DNA from 2 places in the Streptomyces sp. NBC_00503 genome. Region 1 is predicted to be linked to the other one. Evidence: riboswitches for the same ligand, from Rfam matches in the RefSeq annotation. Region 1 holds a riboswitch; the other holds the start of a gene.

Region 1 (10,142 bases):
CCGGGGTGGACTCCGGCCTGGTCTGCGCGACCCGCGTCTTCGAGGCACCGGAAGGCGCCCACGCCATGGGGTTCCCCATCATCGACGTGCGGTCCGACCCGCGGATGCGCGTACCCGGCCGGACGGCGACGATCGTCCCGATCGAGAACGGCCGGTGGCAGGCCACTCTCTCCGGCACCCACGGCGGCCGGCCCACCTCCGACCCGGAGGCCTTCCTCTCCTTCGCCAAGGGGGTCCGCGACCCGATCGTCGGCGAACTCCTCGAGGGCAGGAGGCCGCTGACCGGCGTCTCCGTCACCCGGGGCACCGCCAACCGCCGGATCTTCTTCGAGAACGCCGAACTCCCCGACGGCTTCTTCGCCGTAGGCGACTCGGTCGCCACCTTCAATCCGCTCTACGGCCAGGGCATGACGGTCGCCGCCCAGGGCATCCTCGCCGTCCGTACGCTGCTGCGCGCCAAGGGTCTGGCCCACCCCTCCATCGGCATCGGGGCGCAGCGCGCCATCGCCCCGCGGGTGGCCGCCGCCTGGGACCTCGCCACCTCGCAGGACATCAAGTACCCGGGTGCCACCGGCATGCAGCCGCGCGCCGGGGCCGGACTGCGCGGCGCGTACGTCGACCGGCTGATGACCGGTGCGACCACCACAAAATCGCTCACCGCCGCCCTGCTCCAGGTCGTCACCATGAACCGGGCGCCCGCGTACTGGCTCCGCCCCGCCGTGGTCCGGGAGGTGCTTCGGGCCTCCGGGCGCGGCGCCCTGAAGGCGGCTCCGCTGACCGCCGCGGAGCGGGCGGTCGCCGGCCTGGACCTGGACGGTCCGGCCGCGCCGCCGGTGCCCGCCCCGGCAGCCGGGACCGCACGGACCGCCCGGACCGTCGGGACCGGGACCGCGGGCCCGGCCGGCCCCGTAGGACGCGCGCGATGATGGACAGCCTCGTCCTCCTCGTCCCGGGCACGGTGATCGTCACGGCGCTGATCGTCAAGGCGCCGACCTTACGCCGGGGTTGGGACCAGCCCCCCGTACGGGCCGTGTACACCCTGCTCGTCGTGGGCGGGCTCGCCGTCTTCCTCTCGACGCCTCCGGCCATCGTCGCCGTCAACAGGCTGACCGGGGTGGTGAACTGCGCCGCCCCACTGGTCTACAGCCTGCTCACCGCCTTCTCGGGCGCCTGCATCGTGCTGATCCTGCACTGGAGCGGCCCCGCGACCCCGGCCGTGCGCCGGGCCACGCGGCTGACCGTGGCCGCCTACGGCGCCGTGACCGTGGCGATCGTCGTGTTGTTCGCCAAGGGCGAGGCACCGGTCGAGCAGCTGCGGGCCCTGGACACGTACTACGCCAACACGCCGTGGCTGCGCGAGATGATCATCTGCTATCTGTCGGCGCACACCGTGGGCAGCACCGCGCTCACCGTGCTGTGCCGGAAGTGGCTGCGCCGGCTGGATCCGGCGATGCGGCCGCTGCGTACGGGACTGGCCCTGCTCATGTTCGGCGGAGCGTTCGACCTGGCCTTCCTCGCCCTGAAGTGGACCGCGGTGATCGCCCGCTGGCGCGGTGGGGACCTGGACTACCTCTCCACGTACGTGGCACCCCCGGTGGCCGCCTCCGCGGCCCTGCTGGTCGGATCCGGGTTCATCGCACCGCTGGTCGGCGAATCGGCGCCCTGGCGGGACTACAGCCGCTACCGGCGGCTGCGGCCGCTCTGGGCGGCGCTGCGCGGATTCTCCCCGTGCGGGATGCGGCCCGTGCCGCTGACCTGGTGGTCCCCGGTCGGGATCCGGCTGATCCACCGCGAATCGGTGATCGACGACGGGATCCTGGCGCTGGTGTGCTGGTTCGACCCCGCCGTGCGCGCGCAGGCGTACGAGGCCGCGCGCGCCCAGGGCCGGCCCGAGCGGCACGCCGCCCTGGTGGCGGACGCGGCCATGCTCGCGGCCGCCTGCCAGCGCCGGGCGGCGGCCGAACGGGCGGGCGGGCGCTGGAGCGAGGCGGCGCCGGGCCGCGAGGCTCCGTACCGCCTGGACTCCCGGCCGCTGACCGAGCTGGCCCGGGAGTTCGACGTCTCCCCGATCGTCGCGGAAGTACGCCGCCGGGCCGCGGGGGTCTGACCGGGCCCGCTGGGCCCACCGGGTCCGCCCCTCGCGGCTCCATAGGCCTCCCTGAGGCCTCAGGGGGCCTGCGCCTCCCCCGGGGGCTCGCGGAGGCCGTACCCCGCGTCAGGCGGCCACCAGGACGGCCTCGGGGCTCTGTGACCCCTTGGCGGCCTCTCCCGTGAGCACCTTGAGCCGCTTGGTGAAGAAGACCATCACCGCGCCGGCCGCGATCACCATCGCGCCCTGCCACAGGAAGTTCCAGCTCTGGCCGATGACCGCGTCGAGCCGGGGCAGCTGCGCGCCGATGGCGTCTCCGGTGGCGGCCGCGAGGAACCAGACGCCCATCATCTGGTTGGTGAAGGCCCGCGGGGCGAGCTTCGCGGTGACCGACAGGCCCACCGGGCTGAGGCACATCTCGCCCATCACCTGGATCACGTAGACGCCCACCAGCCACATCAGCGAGACCTTGACGCCCTTGGAGGCGATGGCGGCGGCGCCCGACATGACCACGAAGGAGGCGCCGGTCAGCAGCAGGGCCAGGCCGAACTTGAACGGGGTGCTCATGCGCTTGCCCCGGCGGACCCAGAACACGGCGAAGAGCGGGGCCAGGACGATCACGAAGAGGGAGGGCAGCGACTGGGTCCAGCTGGCCGGGATGTGCCAGCCGAGCAGGGACAGGTCGGTCTTCTGGGCGGCGAACAGGTTCAGCTCGTTGCCCATCTGGTCGTAGACCAGCCAGAACAGCGTGGCGGCCAGGAAGAGCCAGACGTAGGCGCGCAGCCGGGTCCTCTCGACCGCGTCGACCTTGGGACTGCGGTACATGGAGAGCAGCACTCCGGCGGGGACCACCACGGCGACGATCGTGAGCACGAAGGTGATGTTGTCGATGCTCAGGGCGTGCGCGGCGACCAGCAGGCCGATCAGGACGGCCGTGAAGACCAGCCCGTACGAGGAGGTCCTGCGCACCTTGGCGCGCTCGGCGGGGGTCAGCCGGACCACGGGCTCCTCGCGCAGCTGGCCCGCGAGCCTGCGGCCGCCGAGGACGTACTGGACCAGGCCGAGCGCCATGCCGACGGCGGCGGCGCCGAAGCCGAGGTGCCAGTTGACCTCTTCGCCGAGGTAGCCGACGACGAGCGGGGCGATGACGGCGCCGAGGTTGATGCCCATGTAGAAGATCGAGTAGCCGGCGTCGCGGCGCTGGTCGTCCTCGGGGGCGTACAGCCGGCCGACGAGGGCGGAGATGTTCGGCTTGAGCAGGCCGGTGCCGATGACGATGAGGACCAGGCCGGGCCAGACGAAGACCGGGTTCGGGACGGCCATCAGGACGTGGCCGGCCATGATGACCACGCCGCCCCACAGGACGGCCCGGCGGGCGCCGAGGAAGCGGTCGGCGATCCAGCCGCCGGGCAGTGCCAGCAGCGAGATCATGGCCATGTAGACGCCTTCGACGGCTTCGGCGGTGCCCTCGTGGAGGCCCATTCCGCCGTGCCCGCGGGAGGCCGCGAGGAAGTGCACGAGGATGGCGACCATGCCGTAGAGGCTGAACCGCTCCCACAGCTCGGCGAGGACCAGGGTGGCGAGCCCGCGCGGGTGCCGCTGCCGCTTCTCGTGCATATCCATCGATGCGTTCACATATTCATTGCAACGGTGGGGCGGGCGGTCCGGATCGGCCTTTCGGCCCGTTACCCGCGGAAACGGAACACCCCGGACCGTAGGGCCCGGGGCGTTCGTCGTACGGTCGCACCCGCCGCGGCGGGACGAAGGTCGATCAGAGGGTCGCTCAGAGGTCGGCGAGCGCCAGACCGGCCTGCGCGGCGGCCGCCTGGACGGTCTGCTCCAGCAGCACCGCGATGGTCATCGGGCCGACACCGCCCGGCACGGGGGTGATCAGCGAGGCGCGCGCGGCGGCCGACTCGAAGTGGACGTCGCCGACGTTCCCCTCGTTGTACCCGGCGTCCAGGACCACCGCGCCCGGCTTGATGTCCTCGCCCCGGATGAACTCGGCCTTGCCGACGGCGGCGACCAGCACGTCCGCCTGGCGCACGATGGACGGCAGGTCCACGGTGCGGGAGTGGCAGTAGGTGACGGTGGCGTTCTGCTCCAGGAGCAGCATCCCGGCCGGCTTGCCCAGGATGGCGCTGCGGCCGACGACCACGGCGTGCTTGCCGGTCAGGTCCACGTCGTAGGCGGCGAGCAGGCGCATGATGCCGCCGGGGGTGCAGGAGACGAAGCCCGGCAGGCCGAAGCCCATGGCGGCGAAGGAGTGCATGGTGACCCCGTCGACGTCCTTGCCGGGGGCGATGGCCTCGAAGGCGGCGCGCTCGTCGATGTGGTGCGGGACCGGGTGCTGGAGCAGGATGCCGCTGATCTCCGGGTCCTCGGAGAGCGCGGTCAGGGTGGCGACGAGCTCCTCGGTGGTGGTCCCGGCCGGCAGCTCCACGTGGCGGGAGGTGATCCCGGCCTTGGCGCAGCGGTTCTGCTTCATGCGGACGTAGGTGACGGACGCGGGGTCCTCGCCGACCAGCACGGTCGCCAGACAGGGTGCGGTGCCGGTGCGCTCGGTGATCTTCGCGGCGTACTCGGCGGTCTGCTCCGAGATGCGGCGGGCGAGGGCGGTGCCGTCCATCAGCCGGGCGGTCTGCGCGTCCGTGGCCGTCGGCTGCGTGTTCACGGTCGTCTGGGCAGTCGTCATGGGGTCTCCTGAGCGTCGCTGCGGGATCGCGGTTCGCCCAGGCGCGCGGCAGTCGACGTACGGGAGTACGCCGGGCCGCTCCCCGGTGGTGATCCACCCGAACGCCAGTCACGGCCCGCCGCCCAGTGTAGGCGAAACCCCGGCGCTTCCTTCGGGGCCCCCGGGCCGTGCCAATCCGGTGGATGACCCGCGCCCGAGCTGGGAGGATCGAGACATGACGCGCACTTTCGACCATCTCGTCGCGGAAGCCGAGTCCGTATCCGTGGACGGCTGGGACTTCTCCTGGCTCGACGGCCGAGCCAGCGAGCAGCGGCCCTCCTGGGGCTACCAGCGCCTCCTCAAGGAGCGCCTGGCCCGTGTCAGCTCCGCTCTGGACATCCAGACCGGCGGCGGGGAGGTGCTCGCCGGAGCCGGGCCGCTGCCCCCGCTGATGGCCGCCACCGAGTCCTGGCCGCCGAACATCGACAAAGCGACCCGGCTGCTGCACCCGCTCGGCGCGGTGGTGGTCTCGGACAGCGACGAGCCCCCGCTGCCGTTCGGCGACGAGGCGTTCGAGTTCGTCTCCAGCCGGCATCCGGTGACGATCTGGTGGGAGGAGATCGCGCGGGTGCTGCGGCCCGGCGGCACGTACTTCTCCCAGCAGGTCGGTCCGGCGAGCGTCTTCGAGCTGGTCGAGTACTTCCTGGGCCCGCAGCCGGAGGCGGTCCGACGCGGCCGCCACCCCGACGACGCGGTCGCAGACGCCACGAAGGCGGGGCTGGAGGTGGTCGATCTGCGCTCGGAGCGACTGCGGACGGAGTTCCACGACATCGGAGCCGTGATCTACTTTCTACGGAAGGTGATCTGGATGGTGCCCGGCTTCACGGTCGGGCAGCACCGGGACCGGTTGCGCGAGCTGCACGAACAGATCGAACGCGAAGGCCCGTTCATCGCGCACACCGCCCGATTCCTCATCGAGGCCCGCAAAACGGGCTGAGAAATGGGCGGACGCAGCCACCGCCGATCGGTTGCCCGGTCACAGCGTGGCGCAGGTCACTCAATTCAGCGCGTAACGAATCTACTCGGGCGTGCGATGAACCGACAGGTGTCCTCGTGCGGCTCGGAATACAAACCCCCCTCGGGTCTGTTTCCCGAGTTCGCGCGATGATGTCCCGCCACCCCTTATCTGTTCGCAACGAGAGGCTCCTTGTGTCGCTCAGCCCGTCCCGTACGTTCCCCACGGAGATCGCCGAATCCGAGGCCCTGGTCGCTCTTGTCGAGCGCGGCCGCGAGCAGGGTCACATCAACGGTGATGACGTGCGCCAGGCCTTCGAGGCCGGCCGCATCCCGGTGGACCAGTGGAAGCGGGTCCTGCGCAGCCTGAACCAGGTCCTCGACGAGGAAGGTGTCGCACTTCACGTCAGCGCGGCGCCCGCGACGAAGGCTCCCGCCAAGAAGGCGCGCAAGGCGGCCGCCGCTCCGGCCCGCGCCGTCGCCAAGAAGGCTGCCGCCCCGCCGCGCCTGATCGGCGCGCGCAAGACGGCCGCTCCGGCCACCGCCGCGGCGATATCCGACCCGTCGGCCTCCGGCACCGAGGAGGAGGTGGCGGCGGAAGCCGCCGCCGCACCGAAGAAGCGGACGGTCAAGAAGACCGCCGTGAAGAAGACCGCCGTGAAGAAGACGGCTGCCACGAAGAAGGGCGCCAAGGACGGCGACGAGGGCGATGCCCCCGTGGCCGAGGGCGAGGACTGGGCAGCCGAGGACCTCGACGAGGGCGACGAGAAGGAGACGCCCAAGACGGGCGGCAGCGCCGGCTTCGTCCTGTCCGACGACGACGAGGACGACGCCCCGGCGCAGACGGTCATGGTGGCCGGCGCCACCGCCGACCCCGTCAAGGACTACCTCAAGCTCATCGGCAAGGTGCCGCTGCTCAACGCCGAGCAGGAGGTCGAGCTCGCCAAGCGCATCGAGGCCGGTCTCTTCTCCGAGTACAAGCTCGAAGAGGAGGAGGACCACAAGCCCGCGTTCAAGCGCGAGCTGGAGATCCTGGTCGAGGACGGCCGCCGCGCCAAGAACCACCTGCTGGAGGCCAACCTCCGCCTCGTGGTCTCGCTGGCCAAGCGCTACACCGGCCGCGGCATGCTCTTCCTGGACCTGATCCAGGAGGGCAACGTCGGTCTGATCCGCGCCGTGGAGAAGTTCGACTACACCAAGGGCTTCAAGTTCTCCACGTACGCCACCTGGTGGATCCGCCAGGCGATCACGCGCGCCATGGCCGACCAGTCGCGCACCATCCGCATCCCCGTCCACATGGTCGAGATCATCAACAAGCTGGCCCGTGTCCAGCGCCAGATGCTCCAGGACCTCGGCCGGGAGCCCACTCCGGAGGAGCTGGGCAAGGAACTCGACATGACCCCCGAGAAGGTCATCGAGGTCCAGAAGTACGGCCGCGAGCCGATCTCCCTACACACCCCGCTGGGTGAGGAGGGCGACAGCGAGTTCGGTGACCTCATCGAGGACTCCGAGGCGGTCGTGCCGGCCGACGCGGTCTCCTTCACCTTCCTCCAGGAGCAGCTCCAGTCGATCCTGGGCACGCTCTCGGAGCGCGAGGCGGGCGTGGTCTCCATGCGCTACGGCCTCAACGACGGCCAGCCGAAGACCCTCGACGAGATCGGCCGCGTGTACGGGGTCACCCGTGAGCGCATCCGCCAGATCGAGTCGAAGACCATGTCGAAGCTCCGTCACCCGTCGCGTTCGCAGGTGCTGCGCGACTACCTCGACTAAAAATCGGGGCCGCGCCCCTCAGGCCAGTCGGAAGACCGGCCCGCGGGGCGTGAACGGCAGGGAGGCGCCCTGCGGAACCAGGAAGGCGTGCTCGCGCCGGATCCGCAGGGTGTCGGTCCACCCGTCCGTGATCACCAGCACCGGGGCTCCGGGCGGGAAGTCCTGCGCCCGCAGCAGCAGGTCGATGCCCGGCTGCAGCACGGTCCCGCCCCGGCCGCGCACCTTCACCCGGCCCGCGATCTCGCTCGGGGGCAGATAGCCCGCGTCGTACGGCGCCGCGTCGCAGAACACGACGCGGGCGGCCGGAACGTCGCGGGCTTCGGCGTACGAGGCGATGGCGCCGAGCGCCTTGCCGAGCAGGGCGGTGTCCATCGACGCCGAGGTGTCGAGCACCACGCCGAAGGTGCAGCGGGCCGTCTCCTCGGCCGGGAAGTACCGGCCCGCGCGCGGGATGTCCGGGGTCGAGGCCTGGCGGCGGGCCGGCCGCGCGAAGCTGCGTACCGGGTCCGGTCGGGGCACGTACTCGTCGAACCAGCGGGCCAGGCGCGCGTCCCACGGCACCGGAGGGTGGGCCAGGGCCCGGATCTCCTGGATCAGCCCGGCGGGAAGCAGGCCGCGCTCCCCGTATTCGTGCAGGTCGAAGCCCTGGACCAGGCCGCGCCGGTAGAACTCGTCGAGGTCCGTGTACGGTCCGCTCCCCGGGTGGACCAGCGGCTCGCCCAGGATGTCCCCGCGGCCCTTTCCGCGCAGGGTGGCCAGCCGGCGCATCCGGCGCAGGTCGCCGGTGATCCGGTCGTAGACCTCCTCCACGGAGAGGTCCCGCAGCTCCGGGTCGTACAGCAGCCCCTCGGGCATCTCGCCCACGCCCATCTCCACGAGCCAGCCGTTGACCACGTAGTCGGCGGCCACGTTGTGCAGGTACGGATCACGGGCGCCGCGGCGCTCCCCGTGGCGCAGGGCGGCGTGCAGCATCTCGTGGGCCAGGATGAACCGCCACTCCCCGTCGGCGAAGGTGCGCAGCGGATTGATGTAGATCTCCCCGGCGGACGCGCTGACGGCCGCGATGTCGATGCCCTGGGCGCGGGCCAGCTCGGCGTCGGCGACGAGCCGCAGGCCCGCGGCGAGGCCGCCGAGCAGCGGGTAGGACGAGACGAACCAGTTCAGGGCGCGTTCCCAGGGCTGCGGCCGGTGTCCCTCCCGGCCGGCGGCCAGGTCCATGGTGGCGGACACGGACCGGGTCAGGGCGTGGGCGAAGCCGGTCTGCCAGTCGGGGACCGACGCGCTCCAGTGGCTCCAGGTGTCCAGGATCTGGTCGGGGGCGCCGGGAGCACTTGTCCCGCAATCCCCGTACCGCTCCGGGACCCCGTCCCGGCGCCAGGCGCCGGCGAGCTGCTCCTCGTCGCCGCCCGGGTACTGCTCGGGCAGCCGGTCGGGGGCCCGGCCCATGGAGAAGGTCAGCAGGAAGCGGTTGACGACCACGCAGCGGGCGGCGAGGTCGGCGCGGTCGGGCTGCGGCCGGTCGGCCTCCTCGGAGGCGGGGACGTGCCCGAAGCCGAGGTGCAGCAGGCAGTGGGCCAGGGCCCAGGCCCACTCTGCGGGCGCCGCGCGGCGGGTGGGGTGGGCGTGGATGACGCCGTTGGAGGTGACCACGGCGAGGCCGGCGGCGGTGCAGTGCCCGCACTTCTCGCTGCGGCAGTGGGTGGCCGAGACGGCGTTCAGGGCGGGGTTGTGCCGGACGGCCGCCCGCCCGGCCTCGTAGGCGAGGGTGGCCGGATCGGGCTTGGCCTGCTGGGACTTCGGCTGGTTGGCCTTGCGGGTGGTCACCGGCGGGCCTCGACCAGGCGGGGCATGTCGCGGGCGGCCTCGATGAGGAACCAGGCGGGCAGCACCGGCTGCCCGTCGGCGTCGTCGGCGATGACGGTCTGGGCCACCTCGACGGAGATCTCGGCGAGCTGCACCAGCAGGGACTTGGCGCGGTAGGCGGTCTGCCGGAGCGCGGGAGAGACGTGTTCCTTGCGGGCCGGGAGGTCCTTGACCAGGCGGCCGCGGAAGGCCTCGGCGAGGTAGTACAGCAGGTCCCGGTCCTCCAGGCGGCGCGGCCAGCTCGCGTCGCCCTTGATGACCGCCTCGATGCCGAAGGTGTGGCGGACGATCTTGGCGTAGCCGCGGAAGGAGACGGCGTGCGCGGGGGTGAGGGTGCCGTGCGCGAGCACCCCGAGGGTCTGCTCGTCCAGGTCCGGGCCGAAGGAGTGCAGGGCGTCGGAGAGCATGTGCCAGGAGCGGGGCGTGGAGAAGGGCTCCTCGCTCTTGGGCGGCTGCGACCACAGGTGGTCGGGGCGATCGGTGAGGTAGTCGGTGACCCAGGGGTGGATGTCGTTCTCGCCGGCCCACACCAGCCAGTCCCCGGCGGAGGCCCGGAGGTGGACGTGGGTGAGCCGGTTGACGAGCGCGGAGGCGATGGGCCGGGCCAGGGCGTTGTCGGTGGCGCGGTTGCCCGCACCGATGACTATGGAGCCGGCCGGCAGCTCGTACGAGCCGATCCGGCGGTCCAGGATCAGCGAGTAGAAGGCCTTCTGGACGTCCGGGCTCGCGGCG
Region 2 (10,142 bases), 1.8 Mb from region 1:
GACGCCGGCACTTCCTGCGGGTCCGGGTCGGCGGCTGGGACGAGAACCTCGTCGTCACCGTCTTCGTACGGGTCCACACGCAGGGCGGGATGATGATGCTGGAAGTGGCCCCGCACGTGCTGCTCCCCGTCCACGTCACCTTCCACAACGCGGACGCCGACGCCCAGCGCCACCGGAACAACAACGCGTTCGGCAAGGCCGTCTGGGCCGTGCGCAACACCCCCGGATCCATCGCGGCCTCCGTCGCCACCCTGGGCCGCGGCCTGGTCAGCTGGTGGCGGATCGCCACCGCCGGGCACGGCGGCGCCCGGCCCGAGGGGCCGCGGGTGTCGGTGCGCGACCTGGCCTCCCAGGACAACGGCTCGCTGTTCCACCTCATGGACCTCGACCGCTTCCTGAAGACCATTCAGGACCGGGTCGTCGGGGGGATCGTGCTCGCCCTGCACGAGGCGGGCTGGCACACCGAGGAGTTCGCGGCGCGGGCGGTCAACGTGGCCGAAGGCGGCACGTTCATCCAGTCGGTGAACGGCAGCACCTTCAGCGTCGGCGGCAGCAACAACACCAACACCGTCCGCCACGGCGGCGGCAGGGGCAGGGGGAGCAGCGGTGGCAACTGACGACAGCGGTACGGGGACCGGTACGGGCACGGGCGGGTCCGAGCCGTCCGTCCGGATCGGCGGAATCACCGGCAGCGCCTTCAGCATCGGGGGCAGCAACAACACCAACACCGTCCACCACGGGGACACGGCGGCCGGGGCCGTCGCACCGGAGGCGCTCCTGGAGGCGGTACTGGAGCTGCGCGCGGCCCTCGTACGGCTGCCGCGCGGCGCGGACCGGACGGCGCTCGACACCGAACTGGACGGGGTCGCCGAGGGACTGGAGGGGGCGGCGGAGATCCGCCCCGGCCTGGTCACCCGGCTGCGCGGGGCGCTGGAACGCTGGGCCCCGCTGGTGGAATCGGTCAGCGCGGCCACGGCGCTGGCCGGGCTGCTGACCTCGCTGGGGGGCTGAGCCGTGGCCTCGCAGCCGCAGGGCGCACCCCGCTGGGACCCGCAGACCCAGCGTTGGGTCTCGGACGGCCCGGCCCAGGCCTCGGCCCCGGCGCCCGCCCCGGCACCGGCACCGGCGCCGACTGCGCCCCCGACGCCCGCTCCGGGCCCGCCGCCCGGCCCCGCCCCGGGCCAGGCGTGGCCGCCAGGCGCACCTTCCGCACCTTCCGTCCCGCCCGTCCCGCCCGGTTACGCCCCGGTCCATCCCGGGCCCGGAGCCCCGTCGGGTCACCAGCCCCTGCCCCAGTACGACCCGTACCCGGGGTCCGTGCCGCCCGGGCCCGTACCGCCGGGGCCCCCGCGCCCCGACGGGCCGCGCGGCCGGTGGCTGACGCCCACGACGGCGGTGGTCGCGGTGGCCGCGCTCGCGATCGGCGCGGCGGCCGTCTGGTTCGTGGAGCGGGAGCGGGGGGACGAGCCCGTGCCCCCGGGGCTCACCGCTTCGAGCGCTCCGGCGACCGGCGACGCATCCGCCGCGCCCGCGCCCACCGGTACCGCTGCCTCCGGACCGAGCCCCAGCGCCAGTCCCACCCGTAGCCCCAGCCCCGGCGCCAGCGGCAGCACCGCGCACGAGACGGTGCGCGACGCGAAGGGCTTCACCGTCGCCGTGCCCGTCGGCTGGGTCAGGGAGGAGGCCGCCTCGGGAGTCTTCTACCGCTCGCCCGACCGCGCCTCCCTGGTCCAGATCTTCCAGGTCAGCGAGGCCGACCTGAGCCCGCTCGGAGCCGTCCAGGGCGCCTCCTCGTACCTGCGGGCCCAGACCTCCGGCTACCAGGAGATCCGGGTCGGCCCGGCACCCGGCGCCGCCGACGCCGGCGAGCTCGTCTACGAGTACGACAGCGCGGAATCGCACGGCAGGCGGCGCGGGATCGAACGGGTCTTCTTCGCGCAGGACGGCAAGAAGTGGGCCGTCCTGACGGCCGGCCCGGCCCCCGAGTGGACGCTCACCCAGGAGCACCACGCCGCCGCCCTGGCAGCCTTCCGCCCGGCCGGCTGACGCGGCCGGGAGGACCGGTCCGCCGACTACTTGTTGTACATGCCGGGGGTGTAGTGGCCCGGGGCCATGCGGTAGGTGACGCCGAAGCGGTTCCAGACGTTGATCGTCGCGATCACGGCGATCAGCTGGGTCAGCTCCTTCTCCTCGAAGTGCTTCGACGCCTTCTCGAACACCTCGTCGGGCACGAAGCCCTCCGTCAGGACCGTGACGGCCTCGGTCAGCTCGATCGCGGCGAGCTCCTTCTCGGTGTAGAAGTGCCGCGACTCCTCCCAGGCGCCGAGCAGCACGATCCGCTCGACGCTCTCGCCCGCCGCGATGGCGTCCTTCGTGTGCATGTCGAGGCAGAAGGCGCAGTGGTTGAGCTGTGAGGCGCGGATCTTGACGAGCTCGACGAGCGAGGGGTCCAGGCCCTTCTTCGCGGCGATCTCCAGGGCCAGGACCGCCTTGTAGATCTCGGGGGAGTGCTGGCCCCAGTTGCCGCGGGGGGCGTGTTCGGCGGCGAGGTCGGTGGTGTGCACGTGAGTGGTCATGAGCCCACCCTACGAAGCAGGCGGCCCGCCGGTATGGTCCATATCCATGACGGAATCCTGGGCCACTTTCGGCGCGGACCTGCACCTGGAGCTGTCCGCGGGACGCGGTCTGCGGGCCGGGCTGACCGAGGCGCTGCGCGAGGCCGCGCGCAGCGGGCGGCTCGCCCCGGGGACCCGGCTGCCCTCCTCGCGCTCGCTCGCCGCCGATCTGGGGATCGCCCGCAACACCGTCGCCGAGGCGTACGCCGAGCTCGTCGCCGAGGGCTGGCTGACGGCCCGGCAGGGCTCCGGGACCCGGGTCGCGGAACGGGCCCGGGAGCGGCGCAGCGCTCCGGCCGCGCCCGTACGGCGCCCCGTGCGCGCGAGGACCTCGTACAGCCTCTTCCCCGGCACCCCCGACCTGGGCGGCTTCCCGCGCGCGGCCTGGCTGTCGGCGGCCCGCCGGGCCCTGACCGACGCCCCCAACGAGGCCTTCGGGTACGGGGACCCGCGCGGCCGGGTGGAACTGCGCGAAGCCCTGGCCGGGTACCTGGCACGGGCCCGCGGGGTGCACGCGGACCCGGAACGGATCGTGCTGTGCTCCGGGTTCGCGCACGGGGTGATGGTGCTGGCGAAGCTGCTGCGGGCGCGCCGGGTCCGGGAGGTGGCGGTGGAGAGCTACGGGCTCGACGAGCACCGGGACCTGCTGACCGCGGCGGGGCTGCGGACCCGGCCGCTGGAGGTGGACGCGGCGGGAGCGCACACCCACTCGCTGTCCCCCGCTTCGGGCGCGGTGCTCCTCACCCCGGCGCACCAGTTCCCGACGGGCGCCGCGCTGACCCCGGTACGCAGGGCGGCGGCGGTGGACTGGGCCCGGTCCACGGGCGGGCTGATCCTGGAGGACGACTACGACGGCGAGTTCCGCTACGACCGCCAGCCGGTGGGCGCGCTGCAGGGGCTGGACCCGGGCCGGGTGGTCTACCTCGGCACGGCGAGCAAGTCCCTGGCGCCGGGGCTGCGCATGGGCTGGATGGTGGTCCCGCCCGCGCTGCTCGACGAGGTGGTCGCGGCGAAGGGCCGGACCGACTGGAGCTCCAGCGCGCTGGACCAGCTGACGCTCGCGGAGTTCATCCGGTCGGGGGCGTACGACCGGCACGTGCGCGGGATGCGGCTGCGGTACCGGCGGCGCCGGGACGAGCTGGTGGCGGCGGTCGGGGACCGGGTGGCGGTCTCCGGGATCGCGGCGGGACTCCACGCGGTCCTGGACCTGGAGCCGGGCGGGGAACGCGCGGCCCTGCGGGCAGCCGCCTGGCAGGACCTGGGCCTCCAGTCGCTGTCCTATTTCCGCCACCCGGAGGCGACGGCGGCCCCGCGCGAGGCCCTGGTCGTCGGCTTCGGCACCCCGACCCAGAGCGCCTGGTCCGCGACCCTGGCCGCGCTGGTCGCCGCGCTGCCGTGAGACCGCCTCAGGCCTCCGTCGGCCCGGACTCCTCCCCTTCCTGCGCCGGGGGCTCGCCGAAGCGGGCCAGTGCCAGGGCGCCAGCCACGGAGACAGCGAAGCCGGTGATCGCCAGCCAGGTCAGACCCTCGCGGGTGCGGTCGCCCAGCCAGGCCACGCCCACCGCCGCCGGGCCGAGGGTCTCGCCCAGCACCATCCCGGCGGTGGCCACCGTCACGGAGCCCCGCTGCAGGGCCGAGGTGAGCAGCAGGAAGGCCGAACCACCGCCCAGCAGCAGCGCGTACAGCGCCGGGTTGGACAGGGCCGACAGCGAGACCTCGTCGATGAGCCGGACCGCGACCTCCACCACCCCGAAGCCCGTCCCGGCCGCCAGGCCCAGCGCCAGCGCCCGGCTGCGGTCCGGCAGCCCGCCCGCCACGGCTCCGACCACGAGCACCAGCCCCGCCACCCCCAGCAGCCCCAGCTTCAGCGCGAGCGAACCGGCCTGGGAGCCCTCCTCTCCCGAGGACAGTCCGAGCATCACCAGCCCCCCGCACACCACCGCCACCGCGGCCCATTCCGTTCCGCTGAGCCGGACCCGCAGCAGCCGCGCCGCGACCACCGCCGTCACCGCGAGGCTGGCGGCGAGGGCGGCGCCCACCGCGTAGATGGGGAGGTGGCGCAGGGCGATGATCTGGAGGACGAAGCCGAGCCCGTCCAGGCCCAGTCCGGCGAGGTAGCGCCACTGGCGCAGCGCCCGTAGGAGCAGGGCGGTGTCGACCCCCGAGCCCGTCCCGGGCTCCGCCGCCCGCGCCGCCACCGCCTGAAGGACCGACGCCGTGCCGAAGCAGACCGCCGCACCGAGCGCGCAAACCATCCCAATGAGCACGAAGCGACTCTAGTCCCGCGGATCGGGGGACGGCCGGATTCCATCGGTCCGGGGACCCGCTCTACTCTGTCGGCAGCACAGGCCCTAGGGGGAGCAGTAGACATGGACACCAGCAGCCGCACCAAGCAGCGCCGCATGCGTTCCGGCGCCGTCGTCCTCGGAGGCATGGGCCTGCTCGCAGCCACCCTGGTGGCCTGCGGCAACAGCAGCGAACCGGACAGGCGCTGCGTCGACCGGACCACGCTGGACAAGCTCGACGACAAGTACTGCAAGACCGGCAGCGGCGGCACCACCAGCCGCGGCACGTACTACTACGGCGGCTCCGTGCGCAGCGGCAAGGCCTCCGGCGGCAGCTTCGACAAATCGGCCGTCACCCGCGGCGGCATCGGCGGGCACAAGAGCTCCGGCTCCAGCGGCGGCTGACCGAGCCCGGCCGCCCGATACCCGAGGGAACGCACACCGATGAAGCGCCACACGATCGAACCCCGCCCCGACTGGCAGAAGACCGTCGAGGAACAGGGGCTGATCTACCCGCTCACCCGCTACCCCGACGACTCCCTGCGCCCCTACTGGGACGAGAGCGCGTACTACTCCTTCTCGCTGCCCGAGGTGGAGGCGCTGGAGAACGTGGTCGAGGAGCTGCACGCCATGTGCCTGGCGGCGGCGGAGCACATCGTCGAGCACGACCGCTTCGCGGACCTCGGCATCACCGACCCGAAGCTCGCCGCGCTCATCGCCGAGTCCTGGCGGCGGCGCGCCGAACAGCCCTCGCTCTACGGCCGCTTCGACCTGCGCTACGACGGGGCCGAGGGCAGCCCCGCCAAGATGCTGGAGTACAACGCCGACACCCCGACCTCCCTGGTGGAGGCCGCCAGCCCGCAGTGGTTCTGGATGGAGGAGCGCTTCCCGGGCGCCGACCAGTGGAACTCCCTGCACGAGCGGCTGGTCGAGGCCTGGCGCCGGCAGGCGGAACTGCTGCCCCCCGGCCCGCTGCACTTCGCGCACTCCGAGACCGACGAGCTCGGCGAGGACCTGATGACGGTCGCCTACCTCCGGGAGACCGCCGAGCAGGCCGGCATCGACGCGCGGGCGCTGTCCGTCGAGAGGATCGGCTGGGACGCCCTGTCCGGCCGGTTCGTGGACGAGAAGCTGGGCTTCATCCGCGCGTGCTTCAAGCTCTACCCGTGGGAGTGGCTGGTCACCGACGAGTTCGCCCCGCAGGTGCTGGGCAGCTACGACCACGGCGGCGGCTCCGGCACCACCGCCTGGATCGAGCCGCTGTGGAAGATGCTGCTCTCCAACAAGGCGCTGCTGGCCGTCCTGTGGGAGCTCTTCCCGGAGCACCCGAACCTGCTGCCCGCCTACCTCGACGGCCCGCGCGAGCTGGCGGAGACCGGCGGTTACGCGGCGAAGCCGCTGCTGGGGCGCGAGGGCGCCGGGGTCACCCTGCATCCGGTGGGCGGCGAGCCGTTCGTGCCGGAGCCGGACGAGACGTACGTCTTCCAGGCCCTCGCCCCGCTGCCCGACTTCGACGGCAACCGGGTGGTGCTCGGCGCGTGGGTCGTCGAGGACGAGGCGGCGGGGCTCGGCATCCGCGAATCGGCGGGGCCGGTCACGGACGAGTACGCCCGCTTCCTGCCCCACGTCATTTTGTAGGCGCAGCATCTTGTAGGCGCAGCATCCTCTGAGAGGAGCCGCTATTCGGTGGCGAGGACCGACCTGAGCTGGTCCAGGCCCCAGTCCAGGTCCTCCTTGCTGATCACCAGCGGCGGTGCGATCCGGATCGTCGACCCGTGGGTGTCCTTGACCAGGACCCCGAGGTCCATCAGCTTCTCGGAGATCTCCCGGCCGGTGCCGCGCGCCGGGTCGATGTCGATGCCCGCCCACAGCCCGCGGCCCCGTACGGCGGTCACCGCACCGCCGCCGACCAGCAGGTTCAGCTCCCGGTGCAGGTGGTCGCCGAGCTCGGTGGCGCGCTGCTGGTACTCGCCGGAGCGCAGCATCGCGATGACCTCCAGGGCCACGGCGCAGGCCAGGGGGTTCCCGCCGAAGGTGGAGCCGTGCTCGCCCGGCTTGAACACGCCGAGGACGTCGCGGTCGGCGACCACCGCCGAGACGGGGACGACCCCGCCGCCCAGGGCCTTGCCGAGGATGTAGACGTCCGGGACCACTCCCTCGTGCTCGCACGCGAAGGTCTTCCCGGTCCGGCCCAGCCCCGACTGGATCTCGTCCGCCATGAAGAGGACGTTCCGCTCGCGCGTCAGTTCCCGTACGCCCTGGAGGTATCCGGCGGGCGGTACGAGGACGCCCGCCTCGCCCTGGATGGGCTCCAGGAGCACGGCGACCGTGTTGGAGGTGACGGCGTGGGAGAGCGCGGTGAGGTCCCCGTACGGGACGATCTCGAACCCGGGGGTGTAGGGCCCGAAGTGGTCGCGGGCGTCGTGGTCCGTCGAGAAGGACACGATCGTGGTGGTGCGGCCGTGGAAGTTGTCGGACGCGACCACGATCTTGGCGTGGCCGTCCGGGACGCCCTTGACCTCGTACCCCCACTTGCGGGCGGTCTTGACGGCCGTCTCCACGGCCTCCGCGCCCGTGTTCATGGGCAGCACCATCTCCTTGCCGCACAGCGCGGCCAGCTCGGTGCAGAAGTCCGCGAAGCGGTCGTGGTGGAAGGCGCGGGAGGTGAGGGTGACCCGCTCCAGCTGGGCGCGGGCGGCATCGAGGAGGCGGCGGTTGCCGTGGCCGAAGTTGAGCGCGGAGTAGCCCGCGAGCATGTCGAGGTAGCGGCGGCCCTCCACGTCCGTCATCCACGCGCCTTCGGCGGTCGCGACGACGACGGGCAGGGGGTGGTAGTTGTGCGCGCTGTGCGCGTCGGCGGAACGGATGGCATCAGCAGTTGTCGACACGGGGTCTCCGATCGTCGTTCATGGCCTGTGACGAGGGTGGCGTCACTCTGCATCCTGGGTCGTATACCGGCCGGAGAAACCTTTCTCGTGGCGCGCCCGCTAAGGTGTGCGTACGCACGGCGACTGGCGTACGGAGAACGAACTCCGGGGGAGTCGTGCGGGCACGACCGCATACAGGGCCGCTCGCCTGGGCCTCGCGGGGACGAGATCTGACATCGACCCCGGAGGAGCCGCCATGAGCGCGAGCCACCACCCCGCCCTGTTCAGCACCGACCCCGAGCTGGCGTCCTTCGTCGCCGCCGAGGAAACCCTCCAGGCGGAGACCCTGCGCCTGATCCCCAGCGAGAACTACGTGTCCGCCGCCGTGCTGGAAGCCTCCGGCACCGTGCTGCAGAACAAGTACAGCGAGGGCTACCCGGGCCGCCGCTACTACGAGGGCCAGCAGAACATCGACCGCATCGAGGCCCTGGCCGTCGAGCGGGCGAAGGGCCTCTTCGGGGTGGACCACGCGAACGTGCAGCCGTACTCCGGCTCCCCGGCCAACCTCGCCGTGTACCTGGCCTTCGCCAAGCCCGGCGACACCGTGATGGGCATGGCCCTGCCGATGGGCGGGCACCTGACCCACGGCTGGGGCGTCTCGGCGACCGGCTCCTGGTTCCGGGGCGTGCAGTACGGCGTCCAGGCGGACACCGGTCTGATCGACTACGACGCCGTACGGGAACTCGCGCTGGCCGAGCGCCCCAAGCTGATCTTCTGCGGCGGCACCGCCCTCCCGCGCACGATCGACTTCGAGGCCTTCGCCTCGATCGCCAAGGAGGCGGGCTCGATCCTCGTCGCCGACGTCGCGCACATCGCGGGCCTGATCGCGGGCGGCGCGCACCCCTCCCCGGCCGGCCACGTGGACGTCATCTCCACCACCACCCACAAGACCCTGCGCGGCCCGCGCGGCGCGATGCTGATGTGCCGCGAGGAGCACGCGAAGGCCATCGACAAGGCGGTCTTCCCGGGCCTCCAGGGCGGCCCGCACAACCAGACCACGGCCGGTATCGCCGTGGCCCTCCACGAGGCGGCGCAGCCCTCCTTCGTCTCGTACGCCCACGCGGTCGTCGCCAATGCCAAGGCGCTGGCCGCGGCACTGCTGGCCCAGGGCTTCGACCTGGTCTCCGGCGGCACGGACAACCACCTGATCCTGATGGACCTGACCTCGCGCGGGGTCCCGGGCAAGATCGCGGCGAAGGCGCTGGACCGGGCGGGCATCGTCGTGAACTACAACACGGTGCCCTTCGACCCGCGCAAGCCCTTCGACCCGTCGGGGATCCGGATCGGTACGCCGTCGCTGACGTCGCGGGGTCTGTCGACCGAGCACATGCCGGTGGTCGCCGACTGGATCTCGCGTGCGGTGTCCGCGGCCGCGGACGGGGACGAGCAGGCCCTGGCCGCGATCCGCGCGGAGGTCTCGGACCTGATGGCCGCCTTCCCGGCCCCGGGGCTCCCGCTGGCGTAGCGACGCGGTGGAGGGGGCGGGGCCCTGCGGGGCTCGTCCCCGACCCGCCCTTCCACCGTTCCCCGGGCTCCGCCCGGACCCGGTCCTCAAACGCCGGACGGGCTGGAATATGCCGCGCAGCGGCAATTCCGGCCCCGCCGGGCAATTCGAGCCCCCGCAGGGGAAAATCCAGCCTCGCCGGCGTTTGAGGCGCGGGGTCCGGGGCGGAGCCCCGGGAGGCCGGCCGGGCCGGGCAAGATCCGGTCAAAGGCGGGCCCGAGCCCGTCATCGCACCTGAGAGAATGAAGCCATGGCTTCTGATCGTCCCCGCGCGCTCTCCGGTATCCAGCCCACCTCCGGTTCGTTCCACCTCGGGAACTACCTCGGAGCGATCCGCCAGTACGTCGCCCTACAGGAGACGCACGACGCGTTCTACATGGTCGTCGACCTGCACGCGATCACCATGCCGCAGGATCCCAAGGACCTGCGCGCGAACACCCGGCTCTCCGCCGCGCAGCTGCTCGCCGCCGGCCTGGACCCCGAGCGCTGCACGCTCTTCATCCAGAGCCACGTGCCCGAGCACGCCCAGCTCGGCTGGGTCATGAACTGCATCACCGGCTTCGGCGAGGCCAGCCGGATGACCCAGTTCAAGGACAAGTCCGCCAAGGGCGGCGCCAACAACGCCACCGTCGGCCTGTTCACGTACCCGATCCTGCAGGTCGCCGACATCCTGCTCTACCAGGCGAACGCCGTCCCGGTCGGCGAGGACCAGCGCCAGCACATCGAGCTGACCCGCGACCTGGCCGAGCGCTTCAACCAGCGCTTCGGCAAGACCTTCACGCTGCCCGCGCCGCACATCGTCAAGGAGGTC

What was found. Region 1 has a riboswitch for ZMP and ZTP ahead of OG490_RS30470 (bifunctional 5,10-methylenetetrahydrofolate dehydrogenase/5,10-methenyltetrahydrofolate cyclohydrolase). Riboswitches for the same ligand answer to the same signal wherever they lie in the genome.
Region 2: linked by a shared signal. The riboswitch ahead of glyA (serine hydroxymethyltransferase) and the one ahead of OG490_RS30470 (bifunctional 5,10-methylenetetrahydrofolate dehydrogenase/5,10-methenyltetrahydrofolate cyclohydrolase) in region 1 are both predicted to bind ZMP and ZTP.

Annotation. Positions count from the first base shown of each region.
Region 1 covers NZ_CP107855.1:6,685,309-6,695,450, reverse strand. Annotated here, with positions in the region: gene OG490_RS30485 (NAD(P)/FAD-dependent oxidoreductase) at 1-926, shown strand, start outside; gene OG490_RS30480 (MAB_1171c family putative transporter) at 923-2,107, shown strand; gene OG490_RS30475 (peptide MFS transporter) at 2,216-3,724, opposite strand; gene OG490_RS30470 (bifunctional 5,10-methylenetetrahydrofolate dehydrogenase/5,10-methenyltetrahydrofolate cyclohydrolase) at 3,873-4,784, opposite strand; ZMP/ZTP riboswitch at 4,813-4,906, opposite strand; gene OG490_RS30465 (methyltransferase domain-containing protein) at 4,999-5,760, shown strand; gene OG490_RS30460 (RNA polymerase sigma factor) at 5,973-7,547, shown strand; gene OG490_RS30455 (vWA domain-containing protein) at 7,566-9,371, opposite strand; gene OG490_RS30450 (ATP-binding protein) at 9,368-10,142, opposite strand, start outside.
Region 2 covers NZ_CP107855.1:4,932,601-4,942,742, forward strand. Annotated here, with positions in the region: gene OG490_RS22980 (hypothetical protein) at 1-617, shown strand, start outside; gene OG490_RS22985 (hypothetical protein) at 607-1,011, shown strand; gene OG490_RS22990 (hypothetical protein) at 1,318-2,046, shown strand; gene OG490_RS22995 (carboxymuconolactone decarboxylase family protein) at 2,073-2,576, opposite strand; gene pdxR (MocR-like pyridoxine biosynthesis transcription factor PdxR) at 2,623-4,014, shown strand; gene OG490_RS23005 (hypothetical protein) at 4,022-4,870, opposite strand; gene OG490_RS23010 (hypothetical protein) at 4,985-5,305, shown strand; gene OG490_RS23015 (glutathionylspermidine synthase family protein) at 5,345-6,538, shown strand; gene rocD (ornithine--oxo-acid transaminase) at 6,580-7,788, opposite strand; ZMP/ZTP riboswitch at 7,898-7,988, shown strand; gene glyA (serine hydroxymethyltransferase) at 8,024-9,292, shown strand; gene trpS (tryptophan--tRNA ligase) at 9,582-10,142, shown strand, end outside.